2 regions of the Pseudomonas sp. SWRI18 genome follow, and region 2 is predicted to be linked to the other one. Evidence: predicted binding sites of a transcription regulator. Region 2 holds the regulator's gene; the other holds the start of a gene.
What was found. Region 2 encodes FliA, which starts transcription of late flagellar genes. Its sites were predicted from a motif close to CTAAAGTTTNNNNNNNNNNNGCCGNTAA; they were not measured.
Positions count from the first base shown of each region.

Region 1 (7,416 bases), on a different contig from region 2:
CGCCGGCCAGCCGCGCTACAGCCTGCGGGTGCGCAATAACGAGTTCGACCACGCCAACCTGGCCCTTGGCATCCAGGAAGCCCATGCCCTGGGCAAGCGGTTCTACGTGGTGGTCAACATTGCGCCGCACAACGCCAAGCTCAAGACCTTCCTGAAGGACCTGGCCCCGGTGATCGCCATGGGCCCGGACGCGCTGATCATGTCTGACCCCGGGTTGATCATGCTGGTGCGCCGGCACTTCCCCCAGATGCCGGTGCACTTGTCGGTGCAGGCCAATACGGTGAACTGGGCCAGCGTGGAGTTCTGGCAGCAACAGGGGATCTGCCGGGTGATCCTGTCGCGGGAACTGTCCCTGGAAGAGATCGCCGAGATCCGCGAGCAAGTACCGGCCATGGAACTGGAAGTGTTTGTGCACGGTGCCTTGTGCATGGCCTATTCCGGGCGCTGCCTGCTCTCGGGCTATATGAACAAGCGCGACGCCAACCAGGGCACCTGCACCAACGCGTGCCGCTGGAAGTACCAGACCACCCCGGCAGTGGAAAATGCCACGGGCGATATCGTCCAGGCGTTCCAGCCGGAACCGACCCTGGGCATCGGCGCACCGACCGAGCAGGTGTTCCTGCTGCAGGAGGCCAACCGCCCCGATGAGCACATGCCCGCGTTCGAGGACGAGCACGGCACCTACATCATGAATGCCAAGGACTTGCGCGCGGTGCAGCATGTGGAACGCCTGACGCACATGGGCGTGCACTCGCTGAAGATCGAAGGCCGCACCAAATCCCACTTTTATTGCGCGCGCACCACCCAGGTGTATCGCCGGGCTATCGATGACGCCGTGGCCGGGCGCGCGTTCGACCGCAGCCTCATGACCGACCTCGACTCCCTGGCCCAGCGCGGCTATACCGAGGGTTTCCTGCGCCGCCATGTGCATGATGAATATCAGAACTACCAGCACGGCAGCTCGGTGTCAGAGCGCCAGCAGTTCGTCGGCGAACTGACCGGCGAACGTCGGGGCACGTTGGCCGAGGTCAAGGTGAAGAACCGCTTTGCCGTGGGCGATCACCTGGAACTGATGACCCCGGCCGGCAACTTTCATTTTGACCTGCAGATGATGCACACCAGCCAGGGCGAGGCGGCCGAGGTCGCGCCGGGGGACGGGCACACGGTTTACGTGCCGGTACCGGCCGAGATGGACGTGCGCTTCGGCTTGCTGATGCGTGATATCCGGTAGCGGTTGTCGAGCTGGAGCGGGGCTGGGTTGGCGGCGTATCCGTTTCTAATGTCGATCGCGGTCCAAATGTGGGAGCTGGCTTGCCTGCGATGCAGACACCTCAGTACATCAATTACACCGAGTTGATGCTATCGCAGGCAAGCCAGCTCCCAGAAAAGCAGTTCAGCGCAGTGCACTCAACCCGCTCTTGATCTACGCCTACGCCAGCATCAAATCCTGAACTGCCCCACCAACTGCCCCAGGCGCTGTCCCAGGTCCGACAGGCTGCGGGACGTCTGGGCGCCCCGTTGGGTCTCGTCGGCCACGCTGTCCACCGCCACGGCGATCTGGTGCACGCTGCGGTTGATTTCTTCGGCGACGGCGGTCTGCTCTTCGGCGGCGCTGGCGATCTGCGCATTCATCGAATTGATGGTGCCGATCAGCTGGGCCATGGTGTCCAGGGACGCTCCGGCCTGGTTGGCCTGGGCCGAGGTCCCGTCGCCGGCATCGCTGGAACGGCGCATGGCCTCCACGGCGGCTTCGGTGCCTTTTTGCAGGCGGTCGATCATGCCCTGGATTTCCTGGGTGCTGGTCTGGGTGCGGCTGGCCAAGGCGCGCACTTCATCGGCAACCACGGCAAACCCACGCCCGGCCTCCCCTGCCCGCGCGGCCTCGATGGCGGCGTTGAGCGCCAGCAGGTTGGTCTGTTCGGCGATGGAGCGGATCACACTCAACACGCTGACGATGGAGGACACATCCTGCTGCAGGCTGTCGAGGGACACGCCGCTGCTGCGGATATCGCTCACCAGCGCATGGATCTGCGCGATGCTGCCATCCACCACGCGCTTGGCGGCCTGGCCTTCGGCGTCCGTTTGCTGGGCGGCCACCGAGGCACCCTGGGCGCTGCGCGCCACTTCCTGTGCGGCGGACGACATCTGATTGATCGCGGTGGCCACCTGGTCGGTCTCGTGGCGCTGGCGCTCCATGGCCTGCTCGGAACGCTGGGCCTGCTCGGACACCTGGCTGACCAGGCCGGTGAGCTGGGCGGTCATTTCGGTGATCTGGCGCACCAGGCCGTGGATCTTGTCGACAAAACGGTTGAACGCACCGGCGAGATCGCCCAGCTCGTCCTGGCTGGTGATGGCCAGGCGGCGGGTCAAGTCGCCTTCGCCGGCGGCGATGTCGTCGAGGTTGGCTTTCATCAAGTGCAGCGGTCGCAGGATGGTATTGGCCAATACCATCCCGATGGCGGCGATCACTAGCAGCACCACCATGGCCACGCCAAGGATGCTCAGCAGCACGCCTTCCATGCGCTTCTCGACCTTGGCTTCGACCACCGCGACCTGGGCTTCGATACCGTCCAGGTTCACCGAAGTGCCAATGACCATGTCCCACTTGGGCAGGTATTCGGTGTAGCCCATCTTGGGCACCAGTTCGGTCTGCCCCGGCTGGGTCGAGCTGTATTGCAGGTAGTGGGTGCCGTCCTTGCCGACCTTGACCAGGTCGCGGTTGACGTACACGCCGTTGGGGTCGCGGTTGTCCTTGAAGCTCTTGCCCACGCCATCTGGGCTGTTGCCTTTGAACAGGCGAATGGTCTCGGAATCGTAGCCAAAGAAGTAGCCATCCTTGCCGTAGCTGGTGTTGGACAGCAACTTGACCACCTGGGCGCGCGCGGCGGTATCGCCGGGAGCCGCCGCGTCGTAGAGCGGCTTGATGGTGCTCAAGGCCACCTCGACATAACTTTGCAGCGTGGCCTTGGCGTCATTGAGCAGGCGCTGGCGGGTTTCATCCACCTCGTTGCGCGCCTGCCCCTGCAAAATCCACACGGTGGTCAGGCTGATGACCACGGCAAACAGCAACACCGGCACTACGGCGAGGGACAGGACTTTAGCCTTGAGGCTCAGGCGCATGGGTTTTCTCTCTTATTAGTGGCGACTTGAGAGGTTAACGGCCAATGGCTTGGATTCTGTAGGGCCTGGCCTGCCGTTCGGGCCACCTTGGCCTTCAAGGGTAATACTTCTCCACCAAGGCCAGTGCGAAGGCTTCGGTCTCGGCGTCAGGGATACCCGAGATACCCGCAGGGCGGAAATGCATCTGGAATGCCCGGATGGCCTGGCGGGTTTCTTCATCCAACTCGCCGGTCTGCGGGATCTTGTAGCCGTAAGTGGCCAGGGCGCGTTGCACCGGGCCCACGGCAACCTGTTGAGAGGCCGGGCGCCCTGCCAGGTGCTTGTGCACCGTGGCCGCGTCCGGCCAGGCGCCGATCCCCTGCTCGGCGAACGCCTGCCACGGAAACAACGGGCCGGGGTCGGATTTGCGCAGGGGTGCAATGTCGCTGTGCCCGACAACGTTTTGCGGCTCGATGGCGTAGCGCTTGATCACGTCCGCTGCGAGCTGCTGGACCAACGCCAATTGCGCCTCGGTGTAGGGAAACCATAGGCGTCCGGTCGGACCATCGATAAAGCCCGCATTGACGATCTCGATGCCGATGGACGTGTCATTGAGGTGGGTGCGGTTTCCCCATTGACTGACCCCGGCGTGCCAGGCCCGTTTCGCCTCCGGCACCAGTTGCAAGGCCACCGGCAGCGCATGATGCGTGGGCGGTGTGCTGTAGACGAGGTAGTGAGCACTGGCGGTGCCGTTGGTAAGCGCGTCGAGGGAGTCCTTGTCGTCAAAGACCGTGTAGTGCAGGACGAGATAGCGGACCCGCTCGTTCTGGTTTGGGGAGCTGTGCGTGGTGTCGATGGCGTAGCCGTTTTTTACGCTCAGGTTGTTGGGGGCCGTGCTGCAGCCTGCCAGCATCAGAACGGCCAGGAAAAGGACGATCTTGTTCATCGGAGAGCCTCAATCGAGTGAGAAGCTCCGGAATATAAGGGCCCTGCACCGCCCGGCCGGCGGCCCTTGCTGGGGGAGGGGCGAATTCAGAGTGTCCCTACATTGCCCCTGGCTTCTTCCGACACGAGGAAGAAGCCTCACCGAGGCAAGACGGTCAAAGGGTCATGGCGGCCAGCCAGCCAAAGGCCAGCAACGGCAGGTTGTAGTGCAGGAACGTCGGCACCACGGTGTCCCAGATATGGTGGTGCTGGCCGTCTACGTTCAGGCCGGAGGTCGGGCCGAGGGTCGAGTCCGACGCGGGTGAGCCGGCGTCCCCCAAGGCGCCGGCGGTGCCGACGATGCACACGATGGCCACCGGGCTGAGGCCCAGTTGCACGCACAGCGGCACAAAGATCGCGGCGAGAATCGGCACGGTGGAAAACGACGAACCGATGCCCATGGTCACCAGCAACCCCACCAGCAACATCAGCAACGCGCCGACCCCACGGTTGTGGCCGATGAAGGCCGCCGAGGTTTCCACCAATGAACGCACGTCGCCGGTGGCCTTGAGCACCTCGGCAAAACCCGAGGAGGCGATCATGATGAAGCCGATCATCGCCATCATTTTCATGCCTTCGGTGAACAGATCGTCGGTGTCGCGCCAGCGCACGATGCCCGATACCGAGAAAATCAGAAACCCGGCCAGGGCGCCGATGATCATCGAGTCCAGCCACAGTTGAATGATGAACGCCGAGGCAATCGCCAGGCCGGCCACCAGCAGGGTCAGCGGGTTGTACTGCACCGCCACCTGCTCCACCCGCTCGATTTTCTCCAGGTCGTAGACGCGCTTCTTGCGGTAACTGATAAACACCGCCACCAGCAGGCCGACCACCATGCCCAGCGCCGGCAGGCTCATGGCGTGGGAGACATTGACCTGGCTGATATCCACCCCGCTCTTGGCCACGTTCGCCAGCAGGATCTGGTTGAGGAAGATGTTGCCGAAACCCACCGGCAGGAACATGTAGGGCGTGATCAAGCCGAACGTCATCACGCAGGCGATCAGGCGGCGATCCAGTTGCAGCTTGGTCAGCACGTAGAGCAGCGGCGGTACCAGCAGCGGGATAAACGCGATATGGATCGGCAGAATGTTCTGCGAGGCAATCGCCACCACCCACAGCAGGCCGATGAGCAGCCATTTGACGTGGCTGCCGCCGCTGGCTTCCTGGCGGTCGACCAGCAGCAACGCCTTGTCGGCCAGGGCGTGAGCCAGGCCGGATTTGGCAATCGCCACGGCGAAAGCGCCGAGCAAGGCGTAGGACAAGGCCACGGTCGCACCGCCGCCCAAGCCGCTGTTAAAGGCTGTGAGCGTGGCGTCGATGCCCAGGCCACCGGTCAGTCCGCCTACCAAAGCGCCGACGATGATGGCGATGACCACATGCACGCGGGACAGGCTGAGCACCAGCATGGTGCCGACCGCGGCGATGACTGCGTTAATCATGGTTACCTCAGGCAAAAAACATAAAGAACAGGCACGCACGCACCCGGGCGGCCATTCGGCGGCGCCAGCGTGCAGGCTTGAAGGAGGTCTTATTAGAGGGCGCGCACTTTGCAGGAGGCAGGCGCCCATGTCAAAAAACGGCGCCGCTTTCAGGTTTAAATTGCTCGTTTGAATAAAGAAAAGGCGGCATCGGCCGATAACCAGGCTCTATGTGTGTTCAGGTAAGGATGTACCGATGTCGCTCAGGCAGCTCTCCATTCAATGGAAAATCACCCTGCTGGCCGGCCTGTGCCTGCTGGGAATCGTGACCCTGCTGGTGGGTCTGTCGTTGTATCGCATGGAGCAGAGCTCGCAGCAGGTCAAGGCGTCCAGCATGCAGATGCTCGATGAAGCCGCCCAGGCACGCATCGAGGCCCAGGGCGAAGTGCAGGCGCTGGGCATCCGCCGCCAGTTCATGGACGCCTACCAGTACGGCCATGGTTTTTCGCGCCAGGTACTGTTCTTGCGCGAGCAGGCCGAGAAGCGTTTTCTTGACGCCTTCGACACCCGCGAAGACCTGACCCGCCAGGTCAAGGCCGCGTTGCAGGCCAACCCGGACTTGCTTGGCCTGTCCCTGGTGTTCGAGGCCAATGCGCTGGATGGCAAGGATGAGTTGTTCGCCGGCCAGGCCGAACTGGGCAGCAACGATAAGGGGCGCTTCGCCCTGTATTGGTCGCAACCGACGCCGGGCAAGCTGACCTCGATGGCGCTGCCGGAAAGCGACATGTCCGACAGCCGCGTCGGCCCCAGCGGTGAAAAAGCCAACGCCTGGTTCACGTGCCCGCGCGCCACGCTCAAGCCGTGCGTGATCGAACCCTACTTTTATGTGATCGACGGGCAAAACGTGCTGATGACCAGCATCGTCTTCCCGTTGATGGCCAATGGCAAAGTCATCGCCTCGCTGTCGGTGGACATCAACCTCAACAGCCTGCAGGCCGTGAGCCAACAGGCCAGCCACAAGCTATATGACGGCCAGACCCAGGTCAGCATCCTCAGCCCCACCGGCTTGCTCGCCGGCTACAGCCCGGACGCCAGCAAACTCAGCCAGCGCCTGGACAAGGTCGACACCGCCAACGGCGCGCAGTTGATCAGCGCTCTGGCCGAAAGCACACACATCCGCAGCCTGCGCACCGACCGTCAACTCAAGGTGCTGGCGCCGTTCGCGCCGATCCCGGACGGCAAGCCATGGGGCGTGTTGCTGGATGTGCCGGCGAAGGTCCTGATAGCCCCGGCTGAAGCATTGAAAGCGCAGCTGGATGCCGATAACGCCAAGGGCACCCTGCTGGAACTCGGCCTGGGCCTGCTCGCCGCGGTCGTCGGCCTGATCCTGGTGTGGCTGATGGCGCGCAGCGTGACCCGGCCGATCCTGGGGGTGGCGCACATGCTCGAAGACATTGCCAGCGGCGAAGGCGACCTGACCCGTCGCCTGGCCTACGACAAGCAGGACGAACTGGGGCAACTGGCGGGCTGGTTCAACCGTTTCCTCGACAAACTGCAACCGATCATCGCCGAGGTTAAGCGCTCGGTGCAGGACGCCCGTGGCACCGCCGACCAATCCGCCGCGATTGCCACCCAAACCAGCGCCGGCATGGAACAGCAGTATCGCCAGGTCGATCAGGTCGCCACTGCGTCCCATGAAATGAGCGCGACCGCCCAGGACGTGGCACGCAGCGCCGCCCAGGCCGCCCAAGCCGCCCGCGATGCCGACCAGTCTACCCGTGACGGCCTGACGGTGATCGACCGCACCACCCGCAACATTGGGGAGTTGGCGGCGGAGATGAGCACGGCCATGACCCAGGTCGAAGGCCTGGCCGCCAACAGCGAGAAAATCGGTTCGGTGCTCGAAGTGATCCGC
Region 1 is NZ_JACCQQ010000026.1:67,926-75,341, reverse strand. It holds gene yegQ (tRNA 5-hydroxyuridine modification protein YegQ) at 1-1,231, shown strand, start outside; gene H0Z09_RS23705 (methyl-accepting chemotaxis protein) at 1,441-3,120, opposite strand; gene H0Z09_RS23700 (N-acetylmuramoyl-L-alanine amidase) at 3,215-4,045, opposite strand; gene H0Z09_RS23695 (Na+/H+ antiporter NhaC family protein) at 4,200-5,519, opposite strand; gene H0Z09_RS23690 (methyl-accepting chemotaxis protein) at 5,758-7,416, shown strand, end outside.
Region 1: a site for FliA is predicted at 5,695-5,722, ahead of H0Z09_RS23690 (methyl-accepting chemotaxis protein). Genes of this name have one in related genera too.

Region 2 (7,416 bases):
CCGATCAGGCTCAATACATCCATCAGAGGCAGGCCTCCACCAGATGCTTGCCGATGTCGTCCAAGCTGTAGACGGCGTCGGCCAAGTCAGCCTTGACGATGGCCATGGGCATGCCATAGATCACGCAGCTGGCTTCGTCCTGGGCCCAGATGGCGCTGCCGCCCTGCTTGAGCAGGCGCGCGCCTTCACGGCCGTCGGCGCCCATGCCGGTGAGCACCACCGCCAGAACTTTGTCGCCGTAGGACTTGGCCGCCGAACCGAAGGTGATGTCCACGCACGGCTTGTAATTCAAGCGTTCATCGCCCGGCAGGATTTTGATCGCGCCGCGACCATCCACCATCATCTGCTTGCCGCCTGGCGCCAGCAGCGCCAAGCCTGGACGCAGGATGTCGCCATCCTCGGCTTCCTTGACGCTGATGCGGCACAGCTTGTCCAGGCGCTCGGCGAAGGCCTTGGTGAACGCGGCGGGCATATGCTGGATCAACACGATCGGCGCCGGGAAGTTGGCCGGCAGCTGGGTCAAGACGCGCTGCAGGGCCACCGGGCCGCCGGTGGATGTGCCGATGGCGACCAGCTTGTAGGCTTTGCGCTTGGGCGCGGGCGAATGCGCCGCAGCGGGCGCCGACGTGCGCACCGGCGGCGGGGCTGGGCGTGCGACTGGAGCAGGGCGACCGAACGTAGAGCCGGTGGACGCAGCAGGTGCGGCAACCGGCGCAGGTGCGGGCGCCGGCGCGCTGAACAGACTGCGACGGTTACTGCGCGAAATGCTGTGCACTTTCTCGCACAGCATCTGCTTGACCTTGTCGGGGTTGCGCGAGATGTCTTCGAAATTCTTCGGCAGGAAGTCCACCGCGCCGGCGTCCAGCGCATCCAGGGTCACCCGGGCGCCTTCGTGGGTCAGCGAGGAGAACATCAACACCGGGGTCGGGCAGCGTTGCATGATATGCCGAACTGCCGTGATGCCATCCATCATCGGCATCTCGTAGTCCATGGTGATCACGTCGGGCTTCAATGCAATGGCTTGATCAATCGCCTCTTTGCCATTGGTGGCCGTACCGACCACCTGGATCGTTGGATCGGCGGAAAGAATTTCCGAGACGCGGCGGCGGAAGAAACCCGAATCGTCCACCACCAGGACCTTGACTACCATAAGCACTCCGTTAGGCGGGACGGGCAATACCGCCCTGACCCACCAGAATCAAATACGCCGAGCGGCGTAACGCTTGAGCATGCTCGGAACATCGAGAATCAGCGCGATCCGACCGTCACCGGTGATGGTCGCACCCGACATGCCCGGGGTTCCCTGCAGCATTTTGCCCAAAGGCTTGATGACCACTTCTTCCTGCCCCACCAGTTGATCGACGACAAAGCCGATACGCTGGGTGCCCACGGAGAGAATCACCACATGGCCTTCGCGCTGCTCTTCATGGGCAGCCGAGGCGACCAGCCAGCGCTTGAGGTAGAACAGCGGCAATGCCTTGTCGCGTACGATCACCACTTCCTGGCCGTCCACCACGTTGGTGCGCGACAGGTCGAGGTGGAAGATCTCGTTGACGTTGACCAGCGGGAAAGCGAAGGCCTGGTTGCCCAGCATCACCATCAGGGTCGGCATGATCGCCAGGGTCAACGGCACCTTGATGACGATCTTCGAGCCCTGGCCCTTGGTCGAGTAGATATTGATCGAGCCGTTGAGCTGGCTGATCTTGGTCTTCACCACGTCCATGCCCACGCCACGGCCCGACACGTCGGAAATCTCGGTCTTGGTCGAGAAGCCCGGGGCGAAGATCAGGTTGTAGCACTCGGTGTCGGTCAGGCGGTCGGCGGCATCCTTGTCCATCACGCCACGCTTGACCGCGATATTGCGCAGAATGGCCGGGTCCATGCCTTTGCCGTCATCGGTGATCGACAGCAGGATATGATCGCCTTCCTGTTCCGCCGCCAGGATCACCTTGCCGCCCCGGGACTTGCCCGAGGCTTCACGTTCTTCCGGGGTTTCCACGCCGTGGTCGACGGCGTTGCGCACCAAGTGGACCAGCGGGTCGGCCAGGGCCTCGACCAGGTTTTTGTCGAGGTCGGTTTCTTCACCCACCAGTTCCAGGTTGATCTCTTTCTTGAGCTGGCGCGCCAGGTCGCGAACCAGACGCGGGAAGCGGCCGAAGACTTTCTTGATCGGCTGCATCCGCGTCTTCATCACGGCGGTCTGCAGGTCGGCGGTGACCACGTCGAGGTTCGACACGGCCTTTTGCATGGCTTCATCGCCGCTGCTCAGGCCCAGTCGCACCAGGCGGTTACGCACCAGTACCAGCTCGCCGACCATGTTCATGATGTCGTCCAGGCGCGCGGTATCAACGCGCACGGTGGTTTCGGCTTCAGTGGCGGGCTTGTCGGCCACCGGCGCCGCGGCGGCACGCGCCGGAGCAGGTGCAACGGCGGGGGTTGGCGCTGGCGCTGGCTTGGCCACCGGTGCCGGGGCGGCCGCTTTGGCAGCAACCGGTGCAGCCGTGGCGGCCGGGGCCACTTCGCTGAACTTGCCCTTGCCGTGCAATTCGTCCAGCAGCGACTCGAACTCGTGGTCCGAGATCAGGCCATCGCCGGCGGGCGCGGCACTGACGGCGGCAGGCGCTGCGGCAGTAGCAGCCGTGGCGGCGACATTCGGCAAGGCGTCGGCCGCGAACGTGCCCTTGCCATGCAGTTGGTCGAGCAAGGCTTCGAATTCGTCATCGGTGATGTCGGTGCTGGCTTTGGCGGCCGGCGCATCCACAGCGGTGCTTGCGGCAGCCGCAGGCGCCACGGCGTCGGCCGCGAACTGGCCTTTGCCATGCAACTGGTCGAGCAGGGATTCGAACTCTGCATCGGAGATGTCTTCGCTGGTCGGTGCCGCCGGCGGCGCAACGGCGGCCGGTGCTTCGGCCTCGGCCTTCACCGCGCTGAGGGAGTTGAGCAGTTGCTCAAACTCGCTGTCGGTCACATCCGGCTCGGCTTGCGCCACAGGCTCCGGTGCAGCCTCAGCCACCGGGGCGGCGGACAGGTCGGCAGGCTCTGCATAGCGCGCCAGGGCGGCCAGCAGTTCCGGGGTGGCGGCGGTAACCGGTGCACGTTCACGCACTTGGCTGAACATGCCATTGACCGCGTCCAGTGCTTCGAGAATCACGTCCATCAATTCCGAGTCAACCTGACGCTCACCCTTGCGCAGGATGTCGAACACGTTCTCGGCGATGTGGCAGCACTCCACCAGCTCATGGAGCTGGAGGAAGCCGGCGCCCCCTTTTACAGTGTGAAAACCGCGAAAAATTGCATTGAGCAGGTTCGCATCATCCGGTCGGCTTTCCAGCTCGACCAGTTGCTCGGACAGTTGCTCTAAAATTTCGCCGGCCTCTACAAGGAAATCCTGAAGGATTTCTTCATCGGCGCCGAAGCTCATGGGTGTGCTCCTTAGAAGCCTAAACTGGATAACAGGTCATCGACATCATCTTGACCCGATACAACGTCTTCACGTTTATCGGCATGAATCTGCGGACCTTCACCCTTGGCGAGATGTTTTTGTGGATCTTTTTCCGAGAGGATCGCTTCGCGGTCATGTTCGATGCCTGCAAAGCGGTCTACCTGGCCTGCCATCAGCACTAATTTGAGCAAGTTGCTTTCCACTTCGGTGACCAATTGGGTCACACGCTTGATCACCTGGCCGGTAAGGTCCTGGTAATCCTGGGCGAGCAGAATGTCGTTGAGGTTGCTGGAAACCGTGCGGTTTTCCTGCTCGCTGCGTGACAAGAACCCTTCGACCCGACGCGCCAATTCACGGAACTCTTCAGCCCCGACTTCACGGCGCATGAAACGGCCCCAGTCAACGCTGAGCGCCTGGGCTTCGGTGGCCATGCCATTGACCAAAGGCGTGGCGTTTTCCACCAGGTCCATGGTGCGGTTGGCCGCCGCCTCGGTCAGCCTGACCACATAGGACAGGCGTTCGGTGGCATCGGTGATCTGCGAGATTTCTTCGGCCTGGGGCATGTGCGGGTCAATCTGGAAATTGACGATCGCACTGTGCAGCTCGCGCGTGAGCTTGCCCACTTCCTGGTACAGGCCGCGGTCACGGGTCTGGTTGAGCTCATGGATTAACTGCACCGCGTCGCCGAACTGGCCTTTTTCAAGGCTTTCGACCAACTGGTGAGCATGCTTTTTCAGGGTCGACTCAAAGTCGCCCTGTGACGTTTCTTTATGCTCCATAGCTCCCCCGCGATGGCATTAGCCGTGGATGCGTTCGAAGATTTTTTCGATCTTCTCTTTCAAGGCCAATGCAGTGAATGGCTTGACCACGTAACCGTTTACCCCGGCTTGGGCGGCTTCGATGATCTGCTCACGCTTGGCTTCGGCGGTCACCATCAACACGGGAAGGCTGCGCAGTTTTTCGTCGGCACGCACGTGGCGCAGCAAGTCGATACCGGTCATGCCAGGCATGTTCCAGTCCGTTACCAGAAAGTCGATGCTCCCGCTGTTGAGGATCGGAATCGCGGTAATGCCGTCGTCCGCCTCGACCGTGTTAGTGAACCCAAGGTCACGCAACAGGTTTTTTATGATCCGCCGCATCGTTGAGAAGTCATCAACGATGAGGATTTTCATGTTCTTGTCCAATTCGACCTCCAAGCAGTCTTAAACGCGCCCAGCACCTGGACGCGCCATTTCAATCAACAGGCATTACACAAAAAGGACTGCCGGGGGCACCACGGGCCGAACCCGCAAAGGCTTGGCGCCCTCGCGGTATCGTCTGCAGTGCCCCCCACACTGCCTGTCAGCGCGCTCGCCACTCTCCCAAACGCCCCCGCAAGCGGGCTGCGCACTGGCTATGCAACTGGCTGACCCGCGATTCGCTGACCCCCAGGACCTCACCGATTTCCTTGAGGTTCAGCTCTTCGTCGTAGTACAGCGCCAACACCAGCCGCTCACGCTCCGGCAAATTGGCAATCGCGTCCGCCAACGCCCCCTGGAAGCGTTCATCCTCCAGGTCGCGCGATGGCTCCATATGAGCGCTCGCGCCGTCCTCATGCAGCCCTTCGTGTTCGCCGTCCTGCAACAGGTCGTCGAAACTGAACAGGCGGCTGCCCAAGGTATCGTTCAAAATCCCGTAATAATCGTCGAGACTCAATTGGAGTTCGGCCGCAACTTCGTGATCTTTAGCGTCGCGACCGGTTTTTGCTTCAATTGCGCGAATTGCGTCACTGACCATGCGCGTATTGCGGTGCACCGAACGCGGCGCCCAATCACCCTTGCGCACCTCGTCGAGCATCGCGCCACGGATACGGATCCCCGCATACGTCTCGAAACTGGCACCCTTGCTCGCGTCATATTTGGTCGACACTTCGAGCAGGCCGATCATGCCGGCCTGGATCAAGTCTTCGACCTGGACGCTCGCGGGCAGGCGTGCCAACAGGTGGTAGGCAATGCGCTTGACCAACGGCGCGTAGCGCTCGATCAACTCGCCCTGGCTGTCACGGGCGGATTTCTTATAGGCGTTGTAGCCGTTCGCTGTCATAGCACCGGTCCTGCGCTCGTCTGATGCACCAATCGCTCGACGAAAAACTCCAGATGCCCCCGCGGATTGGCGGGCAACGGCCAGGTATCGACCTTCTGGGCAATAGCCTTGAACGCCAATGCGCATTTGGAACGAGGGAACGCTTCGTAGACCGCACGCTGCTTTTGCACAGCCTTGCGCACACACTCGTCGTAGGGAACTGCGCCAACGTATTGTAAGGCGACATCGAGAAAGCGATCCGTGACCTTGGTCAACTTGGCGAACAGGTTGCGCCCTTCCTGCGGGCTCTGGGCCATGTTGGCCAGGACGCGGAAGCGGTTCATGCCGTAGTCGCGATTAAGCAGTTTGATCAGGGCGTAGGCGTCGGTGATCGAGGTGGGTTCATCGCAGACCACCAGCAGCACTTCCTGCGCGGCGCGCACAAAGCTGACCACGGACTCGCCGATCCCGGCGGCGGTGTCGATCACCAGCACGTCGAGGTTGTCGCCTATGTCGCTGAAGGCCTGGATCAGGCCGGCATGCTGCGCCGGGCTCAGGTGCACCATGCTCTGGGTACCGGAGGCGGCCGGCACGATGCGGATGCCACCGGGGCCCTGCAACAGCACATCGCGCAGCTCGCAGCGGCCCTCGATCACATCGGCGAGGGTGTGCTTGGGCGTCAGCCCCAGCAGAACGTCGACGTTCGCCAGCCCCAGGTCAGCATCCAGCAGCATGACGCGGCGGCCAAGCTCTGCCAGGGCCAGGGACAAATTCACTGACACGTTAGTTTTCCCGACGCCACCTTTGCCGCCGGTCACCGCGATCACCTGTACGGGATGCATGCTGCCCATTTTATTTCTTTACCTTGTCTTGCTTAGACGCAGGCTACATGGCTTGGCCGCGTGAATCGCTTGCAGACCATCGATGTAGATACATTTCATGGTGTTCATCCTGACCTATCCCACCCGTTTTGCCGGGTTGTGGTAAAGGTCGGCGAACATATCGGCCATCGCTTCCTCGCTAGGCTCTTCTTGCATTTGCACGCTGACTGCACGGCTGACCAATTGATGACGGCGCGGCAGATGCAGATCATCCGGGATCCGCGGGCCGTCGGTCAGGTAGGCGACCGGCAATTCATGACTGATGGCCAGGCTCAGCACCTCGCCCAGGCTCGCGGTTTCATCGAGCTTGGTGAGGATACAACCGGCCAGGCCGCAGCGCTTGTAGCTATGGTACGCAGCGGTAAGAACCTGTTTCTGGCTGGTGGTTGCAAGCACCAGGTAATTTTTCGACTTGATGCCACGCCCGGCCAGGCTTTCCAGCTGCATGCGCAATGCCGGGTCGCTGGCTTGCAGGCCGGCGGTATCGATCAGCACCACACGCTTGCGCAGCAGCGGGTCGAGGGCGTTGGCCAGGGACTGGCCCGGGTCGACGTGGGTCACCGACACATTGAGGATGCGGCCCAGGGTCTTGAGCTGTTCCTGGGCACCGATGCGGTAGCTGTCCATGCTCACCAGGGCGATATTCTGCGCGCCGTACTTGAGTACGTAACGGGCGGCCAGCTTGGCCAGGGTGGTGGTCTTGCCCATGCCGGCGGGACCGACCATGGCAATCACCCCGCCCTCTTCCAGCGGTTCGATTTCCGGCGTGGCGATCATGCGCGCCAAGTGAGCCAGCAGCATGCGCCAAGCCTGGCGGGGCTCTTGGATCTCGGTGGTCAAGGCCAGCAGGTCGCGGGACAACGGGCCGGACAGGCCGATGCGTTGCAGGCGGCGCCACAGGTTGGCCTGTTGCGGCTTGCTGCCTTGCAGTTGGGTCCAGGCCAGCGAGCCAAGCTGCACTTCGAGCAGCTCACGCAGGCCGTTGAGTTCAAAGCGCATCGAGTCGAATGCGCGCGGGTCGACAGCAGCGGC
Region 2 is NZ_JACCQQ010000030.1:2,738-10,153, reverse strand. It holds gene H0Z09_RS24770 (flagellar motor protein) at 1-23, opposite strand, end outside; gene H0Z09_RS24765 (chemotaxis response regulator protein-glutamate methylesterase) at 23-1,150, opposite strand; gene H0Z09_RS24760 (chemotaxis protein CheA) at 1,199-3,421, opposite strand; gene H0Z09_RS24755 (protein phosphatase CheZ) at 3,433-4,221, opposite strand; gene H0Z09_RS24750 (chemotaxis response regulator CheY) at 4,240-4,614, opposite strand; gene fliA (RNA polymerase sigma factor FliA) at 4,784-5,524, opposite strand; gene fleN (flagellar synthesis regulator FleN) at 5,521-6,354, opposite strand; gene flhF (flagellar biosynthesis protein FlhF) at 6,460-7,416, opposite strand, start outside.